2 regions of the Leucobacter sp. UCD-THU genome follow, and region 1 is predicted to be linked to the other one. Evidence: predicted binding sites of a transcription regulator. Region 1 holds the regulator's gene; the other holds the start of a gene.
The links. The regulator HspR, encoded in region 1, represses chaperone genes until heat shock. The targets are predictions, from matches to a motif close to AAGTTGAGTCNNNNNGACTCAACTT.
Positions count from the first base shown of each region.

Region 1 (3,395 bases):
TCGTGCAGGTCTCCGCGAAGGACAAGGGCACGGGCAAGGAGCAGACGATCACCATCTCCGGCGGCTCGACGCTCTCCAAGGAGGACATCGAGCGCATGGTGCGCGAGGCCGAGGAGCACGCGTCCGAGGACAAGAAGCGCCGCGAGTCCGCCGAGCAGCGCAACAACGCCGAGCAGCTGGCCTACTCGGTCGAGAAGCTCATCTCCGAGAACGAGGACAAGCTTCCCGACGACGTCAAGACCGAGGTGCAGGGCGACCTCGACGCGCTGAAGCAGGCACTGGCCGGCGATGACGACGATGCCGTGAAGACGGCCGCCGACAAGCTGGGCCAGAGCCAGACCAAGCTCGGCGAGGCGATCTACGCGGCCGCCCAGGCCGAGCAGCCCACGACCGATGCCGGCTCCGGGGAGTCGAACGACGACGACGTGGTGGACGCCGAGGTCGTCGAGGACGAGGAGCAGAAGTAACCATGGCGGATCAGGAACAGCGCACGCCGGGCGAAGACCCCAACAGCGACGATGTTCCTGCGACGACGGGGCCGGAGGCGAACGCCTCCGGCCCCGTGCCGCAGGAAGACGGGTTCACCGTCGACGACATCCTGAACGCTGAGCAGAGCTCCGACGCGAAGACGGCCGACGAGGCCGAGGGCGCCCCTGCGGAGGAGCACCCCTACCTCGAGGATCTGCGCCGTCTCAGCGCGGAGTACGCGAACTACCGCAAGCGCACCGAGGCCAACGCCCAGCTCGAGAAGCAGCGCGCCGTCGCGGCGGCGGTCACCCCGCTGCTCACCGTGCTCGACGACCTCGATCGCGCCGAGCAGCACGGCGACCTCGTGGAGGGCTCCGCGTTCGCCACGATCGCCCAGAAGATCCGCGGCACCATGGAGCGCCTCGGCGTCGAGAGCTACGGCGAGAAGGGCGAGCCCTTCGACCCGCAGCTGCACGAGGCCATCGCCCAGGTGCCGGTTCCCGGCACGGAGCAGCAGACGGTACTGGACGTGATCGAGCGGGGGTACCGCGTCGGCGACGTCGAGCTGCGCCCCGCCAAGGTAGCGGTGGCGGTGGGGGCAGATGGCTAGTCAGGATTGGCTCGAGAAAGACTTCTACGCCGTCCTCGGCGTCTCGAAGGACGCGAGCGATGCCGAGCTGAAGAAGACCTACCGCAAGCTCGCCCGCAAGTACCATCCGGACTCCAACCCGGGTGACACGGTCGCCGAGGCGAAGTTCAAGGAGATCAGCGAGGCCTACTCGGTGCTCTCCGACAAGGAGCAGCGAGCCGAGTACGACCAGATCCGCGCCATGGGCGCCGGCGGCGCCCGCTTCACCGCGGGCGGTGGAGGCGCGCAGGGCTTCGAGGACATCTTCGGAGGCATGTTCGGCGGCGGTCGCGGCGGCGCGAACTTCAGCTACCAGGGCGGCTTCCCGCAGGGCGGGCAGAACTACGAGGACATCTTCAACCTGTTCGGCGGCGGCCCCAGCGTGCCGCAGCCGGGGCGCGACATCCAGGCCACGACCACACTCGACTTCGAGACCGCGGTGCAGGGCAAGACCGTCACGCTGCAGACCCCGAACGGGGCCGTCAAGGTCAAGATCCCGGCCGGCGTCTCGGACGGGCAGAAGATCAAGGTGCGCGGAAAGGGCGATCCCAGCCCCAACGGCGGGCCGTCGGGCGACATCATCCTCACGGTGAGCGTGCGCAAGCACCCGGTCTTCGAGCGCGACGGGCAGAACCTCCGCCTCAAGCTGCCGATCACCTTCTCGGAGGCCGCGCTCGGAGGCACCGTCGAGGTGCCCACGCTCGGCGGCGATCCCGTGCGCCTCAAGGTGCAGCCGGGCACGCCCAGCGGCCGGGTGCTGCGGGTCAAGGGCCGCGGAGTGAAGAGCTCCAAGGGCACCGGCGACCTGCTCGCCGAGGTGCAGGTGGTCGTGCCGTCGCACCTCTCGGAGCAGGCCCGCGAAGCCCTCGAGGCGTTCCGACAGGTGGAGCCCCAGGAGAATCCGCGCGAGGATCTCCTGTCGCGCGCCCGGGGCTGACCCGAGGAAGGTGAGTCGCATGGCAGAACCGCAGATGGATCGCTACACCCCGGTGTTCGCGATCGCCGCCGCGGCCGAACTCGCCGAGATGCACCCGCAGACCCTGCGCCAATACGACCGCATCGGGCTCGTGTCGCCGCAGCGCACCCGCGGCAACACCCGCCGGTACTCCCTGCACGACGTGGCGCGGCTGCGCGAGGTCTCGCGGCTCTCGGCCGAGGGGCTCAGTCTCGAGGGGATCCGGCGGGTGCTGCACCTCGAGGATCGCGTGCGCGAGCTCGAGGATCGCGTGCGAGACCTCGAGCACGCCCTCGCCGAGGAGCGGCTGCAGCGACCCGAGCGGCGCGTGTTCGCCGCGGGCGCCGCGGGCGGCGAGGTGATCACGCTGCGTCGCGGCACCCGCGTGCGCCGCAACGCCGAGGTCGTCGTGTGGAAGCCGTAGCCGAGCTCTTCGCGCGCCTCTCGCGACATCCCGACTTCGACGCCCCCGAGTTGCAGGCGTACGACTCCGCCGACGAGCTGATCCTCGATACCGCAGCCGCCGAGCTGCGGGAGGCCGGCGACGGCGACGTCGTCGTGATCGGCGACCGCCACGGGGCGCTGACCCTGGGGGCCGCGGTGCTCGGAGCGCGGGGGATCCGCGTGCACCAGGACCCGCTGCTCGGCGAGCTCGCGCTGCAGGCGAACGCGGAGCGCCTCGGGTTCGCGGGCCTGCACGCCTCGCACCCGCTCGACGAGTCGCTGCTGCGGGGTGCACGGCTCGTGCTGCTGCAGCTGCCTCGGGGACTCGACGCGCTCGACGAGATCGCCTGGTCGATCGCGCGCTGGGCGCACCCCGGCGTGCGCGTGTACGCGGGCGGCCGGGTGAAGCACATGACCGTCGCGCAGAACGGCGTGCTCGGCCGATACTTCGGAGAGGTCTCTGCAGGGCTGGGGCGGCGCAAGGCCCGAGTGCTGACCGCGAGCGGGCCGCGGGACGCGGGGCCGGCGCCGTTTCCGCGCTGGGGCTCCGACCCGGCGCTCGCGTTCCGCGTCGCGGCGTTCGGGGCCACCTTCGGCGGCGCGACGCTCGACCACGGCAGCCGGCTGCTGCTCGAGGGTCTCGGCGACGCGCAGGCCGGCGGCGGCTCGCCGGACGGCGGGGCTGGACCCGCGAGGGTGGTCGATCTCGGCTGCGGCAACGGGGTGCTCGCCGTCTCGGCCGCGCTGCGGTGGTCGGCGGCACGGGTGGTCGCCACCGATCAGTCGACCGCGGCCGTCGCGGCGACGCGGCTCACCGCGATGGAGGCCGGGGTGGCGGATCGCGTCGCGATCCACCGCGCCGACGCGCTCGACGCCGTGCCCGACGGGTGGGCCGAGCTG
Region 1 covers NZ_KB714601.1:441,363-444,757, reverse strand. Annotated here, with positions in the region: gene dnaK (molecular chaperone DnaK) at 1-467, shown strand, start outside; gene H490_RS23030 (nucleotide exchange factor GrpE) at 470-1,078, shown strand; gene H490_RS23025 (DnaJ C-terminal domain-containing protein) at 1,071-2,033, shown strand; gene H490_RS23020 (heat shock protein transcriptional repressor HspR) at 2,053-2,475, shown strand; gene H490_RS23015 (class I SAM-dependent methyltransferase) at 2,463-3,395, shown strand, end outside.

Region 2 (3,395 bases), on a different contig from region 1:
GCGGCTCGGGCTCGCGACCTGCACGAACACGATGTCGGCGGGGTCGATCTCACCGTCGCCGAGCAGCTCGTCGAACGCCTTGAGGCGGTGGCGGATGCCCTTCGTGTAGTCGAGCCGGTCGACGCCCAGCATGACCGTCTTGGGGTTGCCGAGCTCGGCGCGGATCTCCCGCGCGCGCTGCTGGATCTCGGGGCGGGCGGCGACCTCGGCGAAGGCTGCGGCGTCGATCGAGATCGGGAACTCCTGGGCGAGCACCGTGCGCGACGGATGGTCGGCGGTGCCGGGTACGACGATCGTATTGCCGAGGGCGGGCACGCGGGTGAAGCGCTCGGCGGTCATGCGGAAGGCGACCGCGTCGGTGACCTGCTGGAACCCGATCACGTCGGCGCCGAGCAGCCCCTCGACGACGCTCTTGCGCCACGGCAGCTGTGCGAAGAGGCGGCTCGGCGGGAACGGGATGTGCAGGAAGAACGCGATCGTGAGGTCGGGGCGCAGTTCGCGCAGCATGGCGGGCACGAGCTGCAGCTGGTAGTCGTGCACCCACACGATCGCTCCCCGGGCGGCCTGCTCGGCGACGCGCTCCGCGAACCGCTGGTTCACCCGACGGTAGCGGTCCCACCACACGCGGTGGAAGTCGGGGCGCGCGATCACGTCGTGGTAGAGCGGCCACAGCGTGCCGTTCGAGAAGCCCTCGTAGTAGAACTCGATGTCGTCTTCGCTGAGTTCGACGGGGGCGAGGCGCATCGATCCGATCTCGAAGGGCTCGAGCTGCTCGTCGGCGGCGCCGACCCACCCGACCCAGAGGCAGCCGAGCTGCTCGACGATGGGCGCGACGGCGGTGACGAGCCCCCCGGGCGAGGTGCGCCAGGAGGTCGATCCGTCGCTCGCGACCACGCGGTCGACGGGAAGTCGATTGGAAACCATGACGAGCTCGCGACCGCCCGTCATGTCCTGCATTTCGGTCATGGCACCCCCTGCGACTCTGTGTTCGCAGTCTAACGAGCGCGGGTCACGGTTCGCTGCCCATTGCGGCTCAGGATCGCGCGATGATAGGCGCCCACGCACCCGGGAGAGGATCCGTCCTCACCCGCCGGCTCGTTTGCCCTCAGCGAACGCCTCTTAGCACTCCCACCTCGAGAGTGCTAATCTACAAGCAGGTTGAGTCGCATCGACTCAACTTTCGAACTCCGTATCGCCAGATGAGAGAAAGGTGCGAACATGGCAAGCTACAACCCCCTCCGCGACGTGGAACGCCTCGCCGACGTGCTGCTCAGCGAACCGCTCCGCGGCCCCCGGCAGATGCCGATGGATCTCTATCGCGATGGCGACCACTACCTGCTGACGGCAGACCTCCCCGGCATGGATCCCGGCTCCGTCGACATCGACGTGGACGGGCAGCTCCTCACGATCCGAGCCGAGCGCACCCTGCCCGACGCCGAGAACGTGAAGTGGATCACCCGCGAGCGCACCGCCGGCAGCTTCCTGCGCCAGCTGAGCCTGGGCCAGGGCATCGACACCGAACGCATCAGCGCCAGCTACGACAACGGGGTCCTGTGCGTCACGATCCCGGTCAGCGAGCGCGCGAAGCCGCGCAAGGTGGAGGTCATGACCGGCGGAGCCGGCGAGACGCCGCAGACCATTCAGGCCTCCGATCCCACCCCCGCGCAGCTGGAGAACAGTCCGGCCTAAGCGCGACGCACACGAACGAGGGCTCCGCGCCCGCTCTCTTCGAGCGGACGCGGAGCCCTCGTCGTTCAGCGGCGGTCAGTCGACGGTGGTCCGAGGCTCCTGCGGCTGCTGCCATCGCTCGTCGTCGGTGACGTCGCGGGCGGCGTCCACCTCGCCCCGCCCCGTCTCCTGGGACGGCTCGCCACCGGGCTCACCGCCCGCCCCGGCCGCCGACTCGGCGTCCGATCCGGTGTTCGTCTTCTCGACGACCTCCTCGGCGCGCTCGGCACCCTCCTCGACCGCGCGCGGCATCTGCTCGTCCATGGTGCCCTCCTCCTCATGATGCGTCGTCTCTCCAGACTGCGCCAGCGGCGCCGGGCTTTCCAGGGGTGGCGCGACCGGGCACGATCATCTAACCTGCGAGTGCGCCACCCGAGCACACGACCCCCGGTTCGCACCGGGCTTCGGGGATTCGCCTGGCGACGGCAACCGCCCGACACCCACGACCCGGGATCGGCTCGGGATCGCACGAGCCTCTGGAGGGGTCATGGTCCGCACTCGCGTGCACAATCAGTTCGTATCGCTCGACGGCTACTCGGCCGGAGAGTACGTGACGTTCGATCAGCCGATCGGAGACGCCAGCCGTCTCTTCGGGTGGTTCGACGGCCGCGTCATCGAGGGGGTGCACCGGGTGCAGGAGCCGGTCACCCTCGACCGGGCGCTGTTCAGCATGTGGGGACAGGGCATCGGCGCCGAGATCATGGGCCGCCGCAAGTTCGGCCCGCAGCAGGGGCCCTGGCCGGACGACGGCTGGCGCGGCTGGTGGGGCGAGCAACCGCCCTTCAAGACGCCCTGCTTCGTACTCACCCACCACCCGCGCGAGCAGATGGTGTTCGAGAACGGCACGAGCTTCCACTTCGTCGACGACACCCCCGAAGAGGTGCTGCGCCGGGCGAAGGAGGCCGCGGACGGCCTCGACGTGCGCATCGGGGGCGGCCCGACCACCGTGCGGCAGTTCCTGCGCGCAGATCTCATCGACTTCATGCACCTGGTGATCGTGCCGATCACACTGGGGCGCGGGGTGAGCCTGTGGCACGATGTCACGGGCTTCGAGGATCGCTTCACCCTCGAGTCGGTCAGCAGTTCGAGCGGTCTCACGCATCAGCTCTGGAACCGGAGGAGCACGGGGTCGTAACCCGGCGCCTCGGGGACCCGGCTGCGCAGGGCGCTGCTGGGCGGTCCGCCGGGGCGCCCGGCTGCAGCGCGGCCGCGCCGCCGTGCCGCAGTGCCGCTCGCTCTACGGCGTGCGTCGGCGCAGGGTCAGCGCGGCCAGACTGAGCGCGGCCAGCGTCACTGCGCCGATCACGATCAGCGGCCCGCCCAGCTCCCAACCCACGTCGCCGCGGGTCACCGCGTTTACCGCGTCGATCGCGTAGCTGAGGGGCAGCCAGTCCGAGACCGCGTGCAGCGGGTCGGGCATGCGATCTCGCGGCATCAGCAGTCCGCCGAGCAGGATCTGCGGGAAGACGAGCACCGGCATGAACTGCACCGCCTGGAACTCCGTGCGGGCGAAGGCGCTGGCGAGCAGCCCGAGCCCGGTGCCGAGCAGGGCGTCGAGCACGGCGACGAGCCCCAGCTGCCAGATCGGACCGTCGACCTCGAGCCCGCACACGACCACCGCGAAGCCGACCGTGATCACCGCCTGCACGGCGGCGGCGAGGCCGAAC
Region 2 covers NZ_KB714599.1:398,695-402,089, reverse strand. Annotated here, with positions in the region: gene H490_RS19280 (bifunctional alpha,alpha-trehalose-phosphate synthase (UDP-forming)/trehalose-phosphatase) at 1-966, opposite strand, end outside; gene H490_RS19275 (Hsp20/alpha crystallin family protein) at 1,219-1,689, shown strand; gene H490_RS19270 (hypothetical protein) at 1,765-1,992, opposite strand; gene H490_RS19265 (dihydrofolate reductase family protein) at 2,216-2,863, shown strand; gene H490_RS19260 (ABC transporter permease) at 2,966-3,395, opposite strand, start outside.
Region 2: the regulator HspR is predicted to act here: its motif matches at 1,156-1,180, upstream of H490_RS19275 (Hsp20/alpha crystallin family protein).